DNA from 3 places in the Bacillus sp. JZ34 genome. Region 1 is predicted to be linked to each of the others. Evidence: predicted binding sites of a transcription regulator. Region 1 holds the regulator's gene; each other region holds the start of a gene.
The links. Region 1 encodes Rex, which represses fermentation and respiration genes when NADH is low (regulators of the CRP and FNR family bind a similar motif). Its sites were predicted from a motif close to TTGTGAAATATTTCACAA; they were not measured.
Positions count from the first base shown of each region.

Region 2: the regulator Rex is predicted to act here: its motif matches at 4,304-4,321, upstream of M1D90_RS11600 (YwiC-like family protein).
Region 3: the regulator Rex is predicted to act here: its motif matches at 2,193-2,210, upstream of adhE (bifunctional acetaldehyde-CoA/alcohol dehydrogenase).

Region 1 covers NZ_CP096403.1:3,724,941-3,730,470, forward strand. The annotation lists gene M1D90_RS18940 (CPBP family intramembrane glutamic endopeptidase) at 1-215, shown strand, start outside; gene M1D90_RS18945 (YdiK family protein) at 215-406, shown strand; gene tatC (twin-arginine translocase subunit TatC) at 451-1,227, opposite strand; gene M1D90_RS18955 (twin-arginine translocase TatA/TatE family subunit) at 1,234-1,407, opposite strand; gene M1D90_RS18960 (redox-sensing transcriptional repressor Rex) at 1,446-2,090, opposite strand; gene moaC (cyclic pyranopterin monophosphate synthase MoaC) at 2,094-2,600, opposite strand; gene M1D90_RS18970 (ABC-F family ATP-binding cassette domain-containing protein) at 2,747-4,672, shown strand; gene tsaD (tRNA (adenosine(37)-N6)-threonylcarbamoyltransferase complex transferase subunit TsaD) at 4,912-5,530, opposite strand, start outside.
Region 2 covers NZ_CP096403.1:2,318,180-2,323,709, forward strand. The annotation lists gene M1D90_RS11575 (nitric-oxide reductase large subunit) at 1-88, opposite strand, end outside; gene M1D90_RS11580 (Crp/Fnr family transcriptional regulator) at 244-912, opposite strand; gene M1D90_RS11585 (DUF2164 domain-containing protein) at 956-1,195, opposite strand; gene M1D90_RS11590 (nitrate/nitrite transporter) at 1,416-2,600, shown strand; gene M1D90_RS11595 (Crp/Fnr family transcriptional regulator) at 2,747-3,460, shown strand; gene M1D90_RS11600 (YwiC-like family protein) at 3,506-4,228, opposite strand; gene M1D90_RS11605 (cyclic nucleotide-binding domain-containing protein) at 4,378-4,845, shown strand; gene M1D90_RS11610 (TIGR04053 family radical SAM/SPASM domain-containing protein) at 4,958-5,530, shown strand, end outside.
Region 3 covers NZ_CP096403.1:67,358-72,887, forward strand. The annotation lists gene adhE (bifunctional acetaldehyde-CoA/alcohol dehydrogenase) at 1-2,119, opposite strand, end outside; gene gnd (decarboxylating NADP(+)-dependent phosphogluconate dehydrogenase) at 2,394-3,797, opposite strand; gene M1D90_RS00385 (GntP family permease) at 3,828-5,174, opposite strand; gene gntK (gluconokinase) at 5,196-5,530, opposite strand, start outside.

The DNA.
Region 1 (5,530 bases):
TCGTCCATTTGGATTTCAGCCATCTGCTCATTTATACAGCAATGGGATTCACATTCTCCTTTTTATATGTCAGAACCAACCGGATTATCGTGCCTATTTTCGCCCATGTCGCCATGAATACGCTCGTCGTCTTACTGCAGACATTCCGGGAGCCTATTGAAGAATATTTGAAACACGCCGAGAAAATGCAAATGATTATTGGAGGATTTCTATGATGAGAAGCCCTAAATTCTGGGGAGCGATTTATTTATTAACGGGTGTGCTGTTTACATATCTGGCGGCAACCTCGCCCGGAAGCATGTGGTCTTTTTACACGATCCTGCTGATGCTTTTCGCAGCCTATAATATCAGCATTTCCTTTAAAATGTTCGCCCTGGCCGGCAAGATGAAACGAAAAGATCAATAGCCTTTTTTGTGAAGGAAAAGAGCCATTCTGAAAAAGAATGGCTCTTATTTTGTATGGTCGTTCAAAAACGCTTGATTTTCCTCTTGAATCATTGTTTTTTGCGCCTGCCTGTAGGATATTCTTGAAATCACGATACTGATTTCATAAAGAATGAGCAATGGCACTGAGACCATTAAATGCGACAAAAGCTCAGGCGGTGTAATGAGCGCCGCGATGACGAACAACACAAAATATGCGTATTTTCTGATTTTCGCCAAAAACATCGGCGTCACGAGGCCGAGCCTTGTGATAAACATGATGACCACAGGCATCTGAAACAATAAGCCAAAAGGAAGCGTCAACTGAAGCAGAAACTGAAAATATTCGTGTATTCCGATGACCTGGTTGACATTCAGATCATCTGAGACTCTCGTCATAAAGTCCACGACAAACGGAAATAAAATAAAGTAAGAAAAGGCAATGCCGCCTAAAAAAAGAATAATCGATATCGGAATATAGCTGAGCGTCACTTTTCGTTCTTTTTCATACAGCCCCGGGCTAATGAAAGCCCACAGCTGGTATAAAACAAGCGGCGAAGTCAAGACGGCGCCGATGATGAAAGCGAACTGCACGTACACAAATAAAGGATCGGTCAGCTTGAACGCGTTGAGCGTCAGCAGCTTCGCTTCATCCGTCTGCTGCAGATAGATAATCAGCGGCTTTGCCAATAAAAAGCCTGCCACAACAAATAAAACAAAAAAGAAAAAAGTGATCACAAGCCGTCTGCGTAGTTCTGTGATATGTTCTATCAGCGACATTTCTCTTTCCTTCATAAATGTCATCCTATCCTACTGATCTTCTTTCTTTTTATCGGAATCGTCGTCAGCCAAACCTTTTGTCGCATTCTTAAACTCCCTCAGCGTGTTTCCCGCTGCTCTTCCCAGCTCGGGAAGTTTTTTCGGGCCGAATATCAAAAGCGCCACCACGACAATTAAAATAAAGCTTCCAGGACCGATTGGCATAAAGCCTGCCCCCTTTCCTTTATTTTTCGTTTTCCGTTTTACTTTTCCTGCATTGAATAATGTTTCATGAAATACACCAGCGACTGAAGTTCAACCGCCAAATCTATATGATGAATGCGAATGTGTTCCGGCACATTCAAGCGGGCCGGCGTGAAATTAAGAATGCCTTTAATGCCAAGCTCCACCAGCCTGTCTGTAATCGACTGTGCGGCTTGAGCCGGTACCGTCAAAATGGCGACGGGGATATCATCCGTCATATGCTCTTCAAGTCTATTCAGATCATAGACGGGAACACCGCCGACCTCGGTTCCGATTTTTTCCTCATTGATGTCAAACGCCATGGCGATTTTTGTATTATTATTTTTGATAAAATTGTAATGGAGAAAGGCTGTCCCCAAATTCCCCACGCCAATGAGCGTTACGTTCGTCATTTCATCCTGATCAAGCGTCTTTCTGAAAAAGGACAGCAAATAATTGACATTGTAGCCGTATCCTTTTTTTCCGAGCGCGCCGAAGTACGAGAAGTCCCTGCGGATGGTCGCAGAATCGACTTTGACGGCATCGCTCAGCTCAGCGGAAGATACACGCTGTTTTCCGGATGCATGAAGGTTTTTTAAAAAACGATAATATAATGGCAACCGTTTCGCTGTCGCTTGCGGAATTTTTGAATGATCCATGTTCATAAACTAATCCTCCATGTCTACATCAGCTTTTTCCCTTTTATAGTCACCGTTTTTCCCGCCTGTCTTTTCGAGAAGAAAGGTCGGTCCTATCACCATTCCCTTATCCGCCGCTTTGCACATGTCATATACGGTCAGCGCACATACGGAGGCCGAAGTTAACGCTTCCATTTCCACACCTGTGCTCCCTTTGGTCTTCACTTTAGATTGAATATGCAGGATGCTCTTCTGTTCTTTCTCCTCCCAGCGAAAGGCGATGTCGACTCCTTTCAGAGCGATCGGATGGCACATCGGGATGATGGCGGATGTCTGTTTTGCGGCCATGATTCCGGCCACTTGCGCCACCGACAATACATCGCCTTTTCCGATTTCCCGGTTTTTGATTTTTTCATGTACTGTTCGATTCATAGACACGCTTGAAACAGCCGCAGCTGTGCGTACTGAAGCTTCCTTTTCGCTTATATCAACCATCTTGGCTCTGCCTTGTTCATTAAAATGTGTAAACTCATTCATGTTCTGAACTCTCCTTATAACGATCATACACTATTTTTTTCATTCTGTCTTTTTCTTTGGCTAAAATCTTCCAGACTTCACTTAATTGTTTGCTGACTGCGCAGTGATAGGCTACACTTAAAATAGCAGACAAGAGGTGAAAGATCATGATGATTTTACAAGTGAACCAACTTTCAAAATCGTTTGGAGCCGATACGATTTTAACGAATATAAAACTCGAAGTCAGATCTCGGGACCGGATTGCGATCGTCGGACGCAACGGCGCCGGAAAATCGACTCTTCTAAAGATTATCGCAGGAAAACTTTCATATGAAAAGGGGGACATCATCAAGCCGAAAGATTTGACGATGGGCTACCTTGACCAGCATTCCGGCCTCGATTCCAAGCTGACGCTCAAAGAGGAATTGCTGTCGGTATTTGATTTTCTAAAAAAAATGGAAAAAGAAATGCGCGCGATCGAGGAAAAGATGGCGCAGGCCGGACCGGACATGCTTGAATCATTGATGAAGACGTATGACAGGCTTCAGCAGGAGTTCAAGGACAAAGGCGGCTACCAATATGAGGCAGAGGTCAGATCCGTCATGCACGGGCTCGGCTTTGCGGGGTTTGACGACTCCGTCCGCGTCCAGGACTTAAGCGGAGGTCAAAAAACAAGGCTTGCCCTCGGAAAAATGCTTTTGACAAAACCCGACCTCCTCATTTTGGACGAACCGACAAACCACTTGGATATCGATACCCTGACATGGCTTGAACAATATTTGCAAAATTACAGCGGAGCGATTTTAATCGTTTCCCATGACAGGTACTTTCTTGACAAAGTGGTTACCCAAGTTTACGAGATCAGCCGGTCCCAAAGCAAAAAATATACCGGGAACTACAGCTCTTATCTCCAATTAAAAGCCGAACAGCTGGAAAAGGAAACAAAGCTTTATGAAAAGCAGCAGGACGAAATCGCCAAGCTGCAGGAGTTCGTCGACCGGAATCTGGCCAGAGCTTCGACGACGAAACGGGCGCAGAGCAGACGAAAGCAGCTTGAACGGATGGAGATCATGGATAAACCGCTCGGAGATGAAAAGTCGGCGTCTTTCCGCTTTGAAATTACAAGGCAAAGCGGAAACGATGTACTGCGGGTGGAAGACTTGACAGTAAGCTATCAGGAGCAGCCCCCGCTGCTCCGTTCATTGAACTTTCGCATTACCCGCGGGGAAAGCGTTGCACTGGTCGGACCGAACGGAATCGGCAAGTCAACCCTTTTAAAAGCATTGATTCAAAAGCTGCAGCCGGTATCGGGAACAATCGCGACAGGCTCCCATGTCTCAATCGGCTACTATGACCAGGAACAGGCTGAATTGACGTCGTCAAAACGCGTGCTTGACGAGCTTTGGGACGATTATCCGGAAATGAATGAAAAGGATATCCGGACCTGCCTCGGCAACTTCCTGTTTTCGGGAGAAGACGTATTAAAACCTGTACACGCGTTAAGCGGCGGCGAAAAAGCAAGGCTTGCCCTCGCCAAGCTGATGCTCCAAAAAGCGAACTTCCTTATTCTTGATGAGCCGACAAACCATCTCGACCTGGACAGCAAGGAAGTCTTGGAGAACGCTTTGATCGATTACCCGGGAACGATATTATTTGTGTCCCATGACCGCTATTTTATCAACCGGATCGCGACAAAAGTACTGGAGCTTTCCCGCGACAAAGCAGAAGAATATTTAGGCGACTACGATTATTACACAGAAAAAAAAGCGCAGCAGCTTGAACTGAAAGAACTAGAAAAACAGACGGAAGAGCATCAGAAAAACGCTTCCGAAAAACCTGGCGCAAAAAAGAGCTATGAGGAAGAAAAAGAGCTGAAAAGAAAAGAACGCCAGCGGCAGCGAAGGATTGAAGAAATCGAAACAAGAATTACGGACATTGAAGAACAGATCGAAAAAAATGAGGAGCTCCTGTGTGACCCCGCCGTCTTCCAAGACCATGAGAAGGTCCAGGAAATCCACTCTGAAAATGAACGGCTGAATGAGGAGCTTGAACAACTGTTAACAGAATGGGAAACACTCTCTACAAATGAATAAAGGATGAACCGCTCCACGCCGGAGCGGTTTTTTTGTCCACAAATAAAATCCTTTATTTAAAAGAAAGAAAGCGATTTACCCACAATATCCACAAAAAACATAATATTTATACACATTATTAACAGGTAAAAAAGGTCTGTAAATTAAGGTTTTTAACATTATACACAAGACTGTGGATATATGTTAATAACCTGTTAATAACTATTCCCGGGCAAAAAAACCTCACAGAGCGTGAGGTTTTAATAAGACGTCAGATCTAAGCCAGGCTGACCGTTCATATCATATTTTCCTCTGATTCCTTTTTCAAAAGCAACCGTACCTGCGGCGGCAATCATCGCGGCATTGTCCGTACACAGCGAAAGCGGCGGGATCAAAAGCTCAATCTCCGGATGGCTGCTGAACGTTTTTTCAAGCGCCGCTCTCAACCCTTTGTTTGCAGCAACTCCTCCGGCAAGCAGCACCTGTTTGACGCCATAAGCTTTCGCAGCGCGTTCCGTTTTTGTGACGAGGACATCAATGACGCTTTCCTGAAAGCTGGCTGACAAATCTTCCGGAGCTATCGTTTCACCTTTTTGTGAAGCGTTGTGAAGCGTGTTGATGACTGCAGACTTCAATCCGCTGAAGCTGAAATGATAAGAGCCTTCTTCAAGCCATGCGCGCGGCAGCGGCACATTTGCCTCGCCTTTTTGCGCAAGTTTGTCAATGTGAGGTCCTCCCGGATAAGGAAGCCCCATCGTTCTCGCCACTTTGTCATAGGCTTCGCCTGCCGCATCGTCGAGCGTCTCTCCGATGACTTCAAATGAGCCGTGCTCTTTCATATACACGAGTTCGGTGTGGCCGCCTGAGACGACAAGGGCA
Region 2 (5,530 bases), 1.4 Mb from region 1:
TAACGATTAAAGTAAAGACGAGAACAGATTTCAAAAAACCGTTTTTCGATGCTTTTTTAACGGGCACCGTCTTTCTTTGAACTTCCATTGCGGTTCACTCCTTTTTTGATTTTGCATGTCCTAAGATACTGGATATGCAGCACACCGGTTGTGAACCAGATCACTTAAATAATGGCGGATTTGTGAACAAAATAAAAACAGGCTTTCCATCTGTTGTTCAATGGAAAGCCTTCATCTTATCCTTCAATTGCAGCCGTTCAGCCAGTCTGTATCATGTATGAAAATTCCGCTCCTGTCAGCTGTCAGCAGATTTTTCTTTTTCATTTCATTTAACGTGCGGTTAATCGTTTCCCTTGACGTTCCGACCATGTTCGCAAAATCCTGATTGGTAATGGGCAGGCTGATGTAGACACCTTTTTCTTGAGGAATGCCGTGTTCTGCAGCGAGCTTCATTAATACATGCGTCAAGCGGTGCTGGACATCTTTTGAAATAAAACCTTGGATCCGCTCTTGCAAATCGAGAATCTTTTTCCCCATGATTTGCATCACTTTTATTGTCATTTCCGGATATTTCATCAAAAGTTCATTAAAATCAGCGATGCGGATTACGATCAACTCGGTTTCCTGAACGGCTTCGGCTGTTGCCGGGTATGGGGAGCGGTCAAAAAAGCCGACATGGGGAAACATGTCCCCGCTTTGCAGAATCGAAATCACTTGCTCATTGCCGTCTTCATCGATTTTAAAGGCTTTAACAAGACCGGATTTAATGAAGAATACCGCTTCCCTCTCTTCCCCTTCCATAAAAACAAACATTCTCGGCTGATAGGTGCGCTTGACCGCGATTTGCTCGATTTGTTTGAACTCTTCATCATTCAGCCCGCTGAAAATCATAAATTGCTTCAGAAACTCCATTGGTCTTTCAATCCCTTCGGTTTTGCTAAAGGAGAGCGCGTTGTCACAGACGGCGCTCCAGCGCAAAGAGCTCTTCTTCAATCGCCGCTGCCTTCTCTTCCACGACTCTGCGGCTGTCCTTCAGCGCCTGATTATAAAAGTAAGGGCCCAGCTTTTCCTTTACGAATTCAAACATTTGAATCGCCGCGATGTCTCCAACCTCTTCTCCCCTTTCTTCAACATAAAAGCGTTTGATTTCCTCGATGATCGCTTGCTTTTCTTCTTGCGTAAGCTTTATAAACATAAAAGCGGCACTCCTTTTTTTATTTTCATGATAAACGAAAAAGTCCGCAAATGAACCATTTATTTTTTACATCCGTTTACTATCCCTCACTTACCGATATTAAACACGAATCAAACGAATGACCGTGTGACGTAATTCACAATGTTTTTAAAAGACTTTTTGTAAGATAAACATGCTGATTGATTTATTCATTTTTCCCTTTGAAAGGAGCAAAAACGCAATGGTAAATCGTCAAAAAATACAATTACCGCTGCAGTCATTTAGTTTAGTCGCAGGATTTATGGTTTGGGTGTTGATTTCCTCTTTAATGCCCCACATTAAGCAGGACATCGCCCTGACAGACAGCGAGATATCCCTTGTCACGGCCATTCCGGTCATACTCGGCTCGCTTCTGAGGATTCCGCTGGGATACTACACAAACAGATTTGGTGCGAGAATCACATTCATGATCAGCTTTGTGCTGCTTCTGTTCCCGATTTTTTGGATCAGCACAGCCGATTCGCTGTTCGACTTGATCCTTGGCGGATTCTTCCTCGGCATCGGCGGAGCGGTCTTTTCCATCGGGGTCACATCATTGCCGAAATACTACCCTAAAGAAAAACACGGGTTTGTCAATGGGATCTACGGCGCCGGGAACGTCGGTACAGCGATTACCACGTTTGCCGCTCCTGTCGTAGCAAAGACAGCCGGGTGGGAAAATACGGTGCGGATGTACATCGTGTTAGTCGCCGTATTCGCTTTATTGAACTTTATCCTTGGAGATCGAAAAGAAACAAAAGTGACGGTTTCTGTAACAGAGCAAATGAAGGCAGTCTACCGAAATCAGACATTATGGTTTTTAAGCTTGTTTTACTTCATTACATTCGGATCTTTCGTCGCGTTTACGATTTATCTTCCGAACTTTCTTGTTAATCACTTCGGGCTTGATCCCGTTGATTCAGGGCTTAGAACCGCCGGATTTATCGCTGTCGCAACTTTTCTGAGGCCTGTCGGCGGCTGGCTCGCGGACAAATTCAACCCGCTGAAGCTGTTGATGTATGTATTTGCCGGCTGTACCTTGTCAGGGATTTTATTGGCCTTTTCACCCAGCCTCGGACTTTACGGATTTGGGGTATTAACCGTTGCCGTGTGCGCCGGTCTTGGAAACGGGATCATCTTTAAGCTTGTGCCGCTTTATTTTTCAAATCAGGCCGGCATCGTCAATGGGATTGTATCAGCGATGGGCGGCTTGGGAGGATTCTTCCCGCCACTCATCCTGTCAAGCGTTTTTCAGGCAACCGGCCATTATGCGATCGGATTCATGGCGCTGTCAGAAGCAGCCCTTGCCAGCTTTGTGATCGTGGTCTGGATGTATTTTCAGGAAGTGAGCAAAACATCGACCAAAACGAAGACGAACCATTTATAAACCTTTCCTGCAAAAGGAGCCTTGAGCTGATGTGCTCAGGCTCTTTTTTGGGACTTTATTCATAAGTTCACAATATTGTTTATATTTAAAAGGTCACTCAGCCTTATTTAACGTTAAAATAAGAACTGCTAAAGGGGTGACGCTCAATGAATATTTCTGTTAGAAAATCAGACACAGATTTGCTCTCAGACGATCTGCATCACTTGCTGGAATCAATCAGTACACGACGAAAAATCAGGCAGGACACATTCCTTTTTCAAGAAGGGATGGATGCGGAGGAACTGTATCTTATTCAGTCGGGACTTGTCCAAATCGGCAAATTGACGTCCGATGGCAAAGAACTGACACTCAGAATGTGCAAAAAAAATGATATTGTCGGGGAGCTTACGCTTTTTACAGAAGATGCGAAATATATGCTGAGCGCAAAGATCCTCTCTGATGGCGAAGTGTTGGTCATCAATAAAGATAAGCTTGAAAAAGAACTCATTCAAAACGGTGCAATGACGTTTGAGTTTATGAAATGGATGAGCACGCATTTGCGAAAGATTCAATCGAAAATCCGCGACCTTTTGCTGAATGGTAAAAAAGGCGCGCTCTACTCCACCTTGATCCGTCTCGCAAACAGCTACGGCATCACAAGAAGCGACGGGATTCTCATCAATATTGTGCTGACGAACCAGGACTTGGCGAAATTCTGCGCCGCCGCAAGGGAGAGCATCAACCGCATGCTGAGCGACCTCCGGAAGAACGGTGTCATTTCAATTGAGGAATCGGGAAAAATCGTCATTCATCAGCTCAACTATTTAAAACGCGAAATCGACTGTGAAAACTGCCCGCTCGACATCTGCAATATCGACTGAAAAAACGAAAACAAACAAGGACATGAAGCACAGTGTCCTTGTTTTTTACGTTTGCAGCAGAAAAACGATCAACACGGCCATAAAGAAACAGGCATTCACCAGCTCTGAGATTCCGATTGTCTTAATCGACAGTTTCCTTCCATGTAAAAACCACGCTCTGAAACTGCTCGGCACTACACCAAGCACGGCCCATCCTGCCCCCGCGGCCAGCGAGATGAACGGCAGGAATACGTGGTATCCCCATGAATAAAGTTTAAACCGATTGTTTTTCTTTTCGCGGATCATCGACTTGACATAAAAGGCGCTCCCTGTGAAAAACAAAGCGGACTGGATAAAAACAAACAATGCTTCACCATCAAGCTTCCCCGCTCCCATCCAGAAGCTTGCAAGCCCGCCCGCGCTGAAAACAAGGATTGCAGCAATATCATTTAAAAGCGCCCTGTCGTTGTTTCTTTTCGCATAATAAAGATTGATGAGAAAGAGCGGAAACAGCGGCAGCCCTAGAAAAACGAGCCGCGGCTCCAGCCAGACCGAAATAAGCAGGAAAACGATGGCCGGAATGCCGTAGATGAGAACCCATTTTTGATAGTAAACGATATTTTTCTTCTTCACCATCATCGTAGCCGGAAATGCCGCTAGATATAGAAACAGCCATCCGCAGAACAGCGGAATATGCTTTACATCCGCGCCCCCGGCGAACATGCCGAGAACAAACGGGATGACAAGCATCGCCCAGGCGCCGTGCTGCTTCGGTATGAACACTTTCATCACGAATCCTCCCTTCTTTTCTATTACATTATAAAAGTTTCGTCTTTTTTACACAGTGACATTTTGCATACAGGCGTGTGAAATAAATCACTGCGCCCTCCAGCCCGGCGCTTTATACTAAATGCTAATATATAGAAGGAGGATATACCATGGACCGGTTTGACTACTTATTGTTTCTGAAAAATCTTCCTATGTTTCTCGGGGTACCCCTTCCGATCATCAAAAGGCTGCTGAAAAACGGGAAGGTGATCGATATCCAGCCATCTCAGCATTCGCGATCGTTCCTTCATTCGCAATCCGTCTATTTTGTTTTAAAAGGGGAAGTTCATTTTTCTGACAGAAGACTTCCAGAAGAATCCCGAACGATCGCCGAGTGGGAAAAAGGCGATGTTTTCCCTATTGATCAAAAAGGCGAACCTTTCGTATCTCCGTTTATTTCAGTCAACACTGCCGCAGAAACCGCCGTACTTGAAATTCCATTTCATACTTTCAAAAAAATGATGACTTATAACCGCCAATTACAGACGAACTTTCTCATGCTGCTTCAGCAGAATTTGTATTTTTCCTACCAGCTTTTTTTGCGTTACCTCAACTCCTCCGCAGAAGACGACGCGTGAGAAGGGCCTCCCCCTTCTTTCCCTTCCTTTTCTAAATGTGATCTACTTAACTTTTTTTCTTTTTCATTTCCGCTACGATACACATGAATGCAAACGAAAGGACAGATGAAAGATGATACATTGCGATTTCGACAAGTCTCCGTTTATCGTCATTTGGGAGCTGACAAGAGCGTGCGAGCTCAAGTGCCTTCATTGCCGGGCATCGGCTCAAAATAAACGCGATCCGCGGGAGCTCACCCTGAAAGAGGGAAAAGATTTAATTGATCAAATTCATGCGATGGACAATCCCCTCCTCGTGCTGACAGGGGGTGACCCTTTAATGAGAGACGACGTATTCGCCATTATTGAGTATGCCGTCCAAAAAGGGGTTCGCGTCTCCATGACCCCGAGTGCTACGCCGAATGTTACAAGAGAAGCGATTCAATCAGCAAAAGAAATCGGCTTATCCCGATGGGCGTTCAGCTTGGACGGCCCAACCCGAGAGATTCATGATCATTTTCGAGGAACGGACGGTTCCTTTGACCTGACCATGAAGGCCATACGCTACATTCATGAATGCCATCTGCCTCTGCAGATTAATACCGTTATATCCGCTTATAACATCGATTACCTGGATGAAATGGCAAAGCTGATCGAAGAATTGAACTGTGTATTATGGAGTGTATTTTTTCTCGTCCCGACAGGC
Region 3 (5,530 bases), 740 kb from region 1:
TTTCGCGGGCCAGCTCGTCGCTGCCGTTTTTGTATGCTCTAGGCAGGTATTCGAAGATCAGCTGGATGGCCTTCATGGCCAAGCCGTCTGTATAGTCGTTAGCCATGCACGATACGTATGATTCAATTGCGTGTGTTAATACGTCCATTCCTGTGTCAGCCGTAATATGTTTCGGCACGGTCATGACAAATTGCGGGTCAATGATCGCGACGTCCGGCGTTAATTCATAGTCGGCCAGCGGATACTTCGTATTCGTTTCTTTGTCTGTAATGACAGAGAATGAAGTGACTTCAGAGCCTGTGCCTGATGTCGTCGGGATCGCGACGAATTTTGCTTTTTCGCCCAGTTTCGGGTATTTGACAATGCGCTTGCGGATGTCCAGGAATTTTTGCTTTAATCCAAAGAATTCAGCATCCGGGTGCTCATAGAACAACCACATTCCTTTTGCGGCATCCATTGCAGAACCTCCGCCGAGGGCGATGATGACATCCGGCTGGAATTTGGCCATCATGTCGACGCCGTTCATCACCGTTTCGATTGAAGGATCAGGCTCGACATCAGAAAAAATTTCACAATGAACGTAATCCGGGCGCCTTCTTAAGTAGTGTAGGACGCGGTCTACATATCCGAGTTTCACCATCCCCGGATCAGTCACAATCAACGCTTTTGAGATGTCAGGCATTTTCGCTAAATATTGGGTTGCGTGTTTTTCAAAATAGATTTTTGGAGGAACTTTAAACCACTGCATATTGACATTCCTTTTCGCCACTTTTTTCGTGTTGATTAAATGAACAGCTCCAACGTTTGACGAGACGGAGTTTCCGCCATATGTGCCGCATCCGAGTGTTAAAGAAGGCATATAGGCGTTGTAAATGTCGCCGATCGCCCCTTGTGACGACGGTGCATTGACGATGATCCGCCCGGCTTTCATCCGTAATCCGAATTCTTTAACGGCTTCTTGATCGTTCGTATGAATTACCGCCGAGTGGCCGGTTCCACCGAACGCGAGCATGTCTTCGGCGCGTTTTAATCCCTCTTGAATTCCGCTGACTTTGTAGCACGCTAAAACAGGGCTCAGTTTTTCCCTGGAAAGCGGGTAATCCGGACCTACGCCTTCTAATTCGGCGATGAGGATTTTTGTATCTTGAGGCACTTTGACACCGGCCATTTCAGCGATTTTGAATGCCGGCATGCCGACGATATCAGCGTTTACCGCGCAAGTATTTTCATTGATGACCAATTTCTCGACCTTTGATTTTTCGGTTTCATTTAAGAAATAGCAGTTGTTTCTTGTCATTTCGACTTTGACGTCTGAGTAGATGTCTTTGTCTATGATGACGGCCTGCTCTGATGCGCAAATCATGCCGTTGTCAAATGTTTTGGATAAGATCAGATCATTGACGGCTTGCTTCAGGTTGGCAGACTTCTCGATGTAGCACGGAACGTTTCCAGGTCCGACACCAAGGGCCGGTTTTCCGGAGCTGTACGCTGATTTCACCATGCCGGCGCCCCCTGTTGCGAGGATCAGGGAAACGTTCGGGTGGGTCATTAAGGCTTGAGTTGCATTCAGCGAAGGCGTTTCAATCCATTGGATACAGTTGTCTGGTGCTCCTGCTTTGACGGCTGCGTTCCGAAGGATTCTCGCCGCTTCGCGGCTGCATTTTTGGGCCGATGGATGGAAAGCAAACACGATAGGGTTTCTTGTTTTGATCGCTATCAGGGACTTGAACATTGTAGTGGAAGTAGGGTTGGTCACCGGCGTCACGCCGGCGATGACACCGACAGGCTCCGCGATTTCAATGACTCCGTCGTGTTCGTTTTCATTGATGATGCCCACTGTTTTATCGTATTTGATATGATGGTAGACATACTCTGTGGCAAACATGTTTTTAATGATTTTATCTTCATAAACGCCGCGCTTCGTTTCTTCGACGGCAAGTTTGGCGAGAGGCATGTGCTGATCAAGGCCGGCAAGCGCCATCTGTTTGACGATCTCATCAATCTGCTCCTGATCAAAGCTGCGGAATTCTTCCAATGCCTTTAGGCCTTTTTCGACTAGCTGATCAACCATGGTTGAGGCATTTTGCTTTTGTTTCATTTCCTTTTCTTCGATTGCCATTGTAAACCCTCCAGTGAATGAATAGGAATTTGATTACAACAGGATGTTCAGGGATGAATGATGCGGACATTGTTTGTGAAACATTTCACAAGTGGAGTTAAAAAATTTTATCCCTGAAGCGGATATCTGGTTTATTTTGGTATCAGTCCTCCTTTTCTGTGGCTGAATTTATCATATCACGAATTTGAAGTATGAGTTTGTGAAATGTTGAACAAAGTATGAAATTCATTCTTGAGTAAAATAAGAATGCACCCCGAGGTCCGGGGTGCAGCTTTTAATACCAGTCCGTATGAAACACGCCTTCCATATCCGTCCGCTCATACGTGTGAGCGCCGAAATAATCGCGCTGCGCCTGCAGCAGGTTTGCGTTTGAGCGGCCCGTCCGGTAGCCGTCGTAATAGGAGAGGGCGGTGCTCAGGCACGGGAATGAGATGCCTGAGCTGATGCCTTCGCAGACGACCTTTCGCAAGCCGGACTGGTATTCTTTTAGTTTTTCAGCGAAGTCAGGTGCGACCAGCAGGTTGGACAGGTCCGGCTGTTTGTCGAACGCTTCGCTGATGAGATTTAAAAATTGTGCGCGGATGATGCAGCCGCCGCGGAAGATGAGGGCGATGTCCTTTAACGGCAGGTTCCATCCGTTCAGGTCAGACGTCATTTTATATTGAGCGAAGCCTTGGGCATAGGCGCAGACTTTCCCCATGTATAACGCCTGTCTGACGCGGTCGATCCACACGTTCTGATCCAGGGGCCGTTCTTCTGTTTCAGGGCCGGCCAATACGTTTTCGGCAGCTGTCCGTTCGTCTTTTAATGATGACAGGTAACGGGCAAACAGGGATTCCGTGATAATCGATGATGGAATGCCGTTGTCGATGGCCTGCAGGCTCGTCCATTTGCCCGTGCCTTTTTGGCCGGTTTTGTCGAGGATGGCGTCGATGAGCGGAGCGCCCGTTCGCTCATCCTTTTTCCTCAGGATCTCTGCCGTGATTTCGATTAAATAGCTTTTCAGCTCTCCTTGATTCCACGTGTCGAAAATGTCAGCGATTTCATCTATCGGCAAAAGAAGCTTTTCTCTTAAAAATGTATACGCTTCAGCGATAAGCTGCATGTCTGCGTATTCGATGCCGTTGTGCACCATTTTGACAAAATGCCCCGCGCCTTTTGGACCGATGTAGACACAGCATGGATCTCCTTCTACTTGGGCGGCGATTTTTGTGAGAATCGGAGCTGCTTTTTCGTAGACGTCCCGATCTCCGCCGGGCATAATGGATGGGCCTTTTAAAGCGCCGACTTCGCCGCCGGAAATGCCGATTCCCAAGTAGCCGATACCTTTCGCTTTCAAACTATCATATCTTCGTTCCGTATCTTCGTAGTGGGAGTTGCCGCCGTCCATGATGACATCCCCTTCTTCAAGCAGAGGAACGAGCGAGTCGATAACAGAATCAACCGGTTTGCCTGCTGTGACCATAAGAAAGATTTTTCTCGGTTTTTCTAAAGACTTTACGAAATCTTCAAGTTCATAGTACGGCTTGACTGTTTGGCCTCCCGTTTTTTGGACGAGTTGATCGGTTAAATCCCTTGTGTAGTTATAGACGGCGACTTGTTCGCCTTTGCTTGCCATGTTCAGGGCGATATTGCTCCCCATGACTCCCAAACCTATGACACCGATTGTATTGCGCATGTAATACCTGCTCCTTCATTTAAGACTTTTTTATACAAATAGGCTTAACAATAAAGTAAATCCTAATCCGGCCACCGCGATAATGGTTTCAAGCAGTGTCCAGGTGGCAAATGTCTCTTTCATGCTTAGTCCGAAATACTCTTTGAACATCCAGAAGCCTGCGTCATTGACATGGGAAGCGATTACACTTCCGGCCCCTGTTGCAAGCACAACCAGCGCAAGATTGACATCGCTTTGTCCAAGCATCGGAAGAACGAGTCCGGTTGTGCTTAATGCAGCAACTGTCGCGGATCCTAAGGAGATGCGCAGAATTGCGGCGATGACCCAGGCGAGCAAGATCGGCGACATGGCTGTTCCTTTGAATAACTCAGCTACATAGTCGCCTACTCCGCCATTGATCAAGACTTGTTTGAAGGCGCCGCCGCCCCCGATGATCAAGAGCATCATTCCGATTTGTGTAATGGCGGTTGAACAGGAATCCATCACTTGTTTGATCGGGATCTTTCTGGCGATCCCCATCGTATAGATCGCGACCAACAGGGAGATGACCATCGAAGTCGAGGCATTCCCGATTAAGCGAACAGCTGCCAGCAGGCTGTTGTCTGCAAGACCCATCGTTTCTTGAATAAGCGTAATAACAGTCGAAATAGACATGATAATGACCGGAAGCATAGCTGTGAAGACGCTGATGCCGAAGCCGGGCGTCTCTTCAAGCTTGAACGTTTTCTGCTCACCGAGTGAAGCGATGCTGCCCATTTTCTCAAATGATTGCGGGACGATTTTTTTCGCCAGTTTCGTAAATAAAGGTCCGGCCAAAAGAACGGTTGGAATTGCAACAATGATACCGTAGAGCAGCACTTCCCCGATATTGGCGCCGAGCTCTCCCGCGATAGCCGTCGGTCCCGGATGCGGGGGCAGGAAGCCGTGTGTGACGGATAAGGCCGCCGTCATTGGAATTCCAAGGTATAAAATAGATATCTTCAATTCTCTTGAAATGGCGAATACAATTGGAATCAATAATACCAATCCGACTTCGAAGAATAATGCAACCCCGATGATAAAGGAGGCGATGACGACCGCCCATTGGATGTTTTTCTCTCCGAATTTGTTGACGAGGGTCATCGCAATGCGCTGAGCGCCCCCTGAATCCGCGATCAGCCTGCCCAGCATGGCGCCGAGCCCGAAGATCAATGCGATATGGCCGAGCGTTCCGCCAAGGCCTTCTTCAATCGTTTTGACGATGTCGTCAAGCGGCATTCCAAGCGCCAATGCAACCCCGAACGATACGATAATCAAGGAAACAAACGTATTCAGTTTTAACCCCATAATCAAAAGCAATAATGCGACAATCCCGATTGCTACGATCAGTAATGGCATGATAACGCCTCCAATTCTCCCCTATTTTTTGCTGGATAAGCTTCTTTGATAATTTGCAATTTGTGTATATTCGTTTTCAAGTGCTCGAGATAAGTTGATAAAAAGCGGCATTAATTTTCTGTATTCTTTGGCCGATTCTTCTTTCGGCGCGTGTCTGTGCGTGCTTCCGATCATGTCGGAGACGACATCGAATGAATCGATTTTCCCTGTCGCGTACAGCCCCAAAATGCAGGCTCCGAGACAAGAGCTTTCATAGCTTTCCGGCACGACGACTTCCGATTCGAAAATATCGGCCATCATTTGCCGCCATACGTCAGACCTTGCGAAACCTCCGGTCGCCTGAATTCGGGCAACTG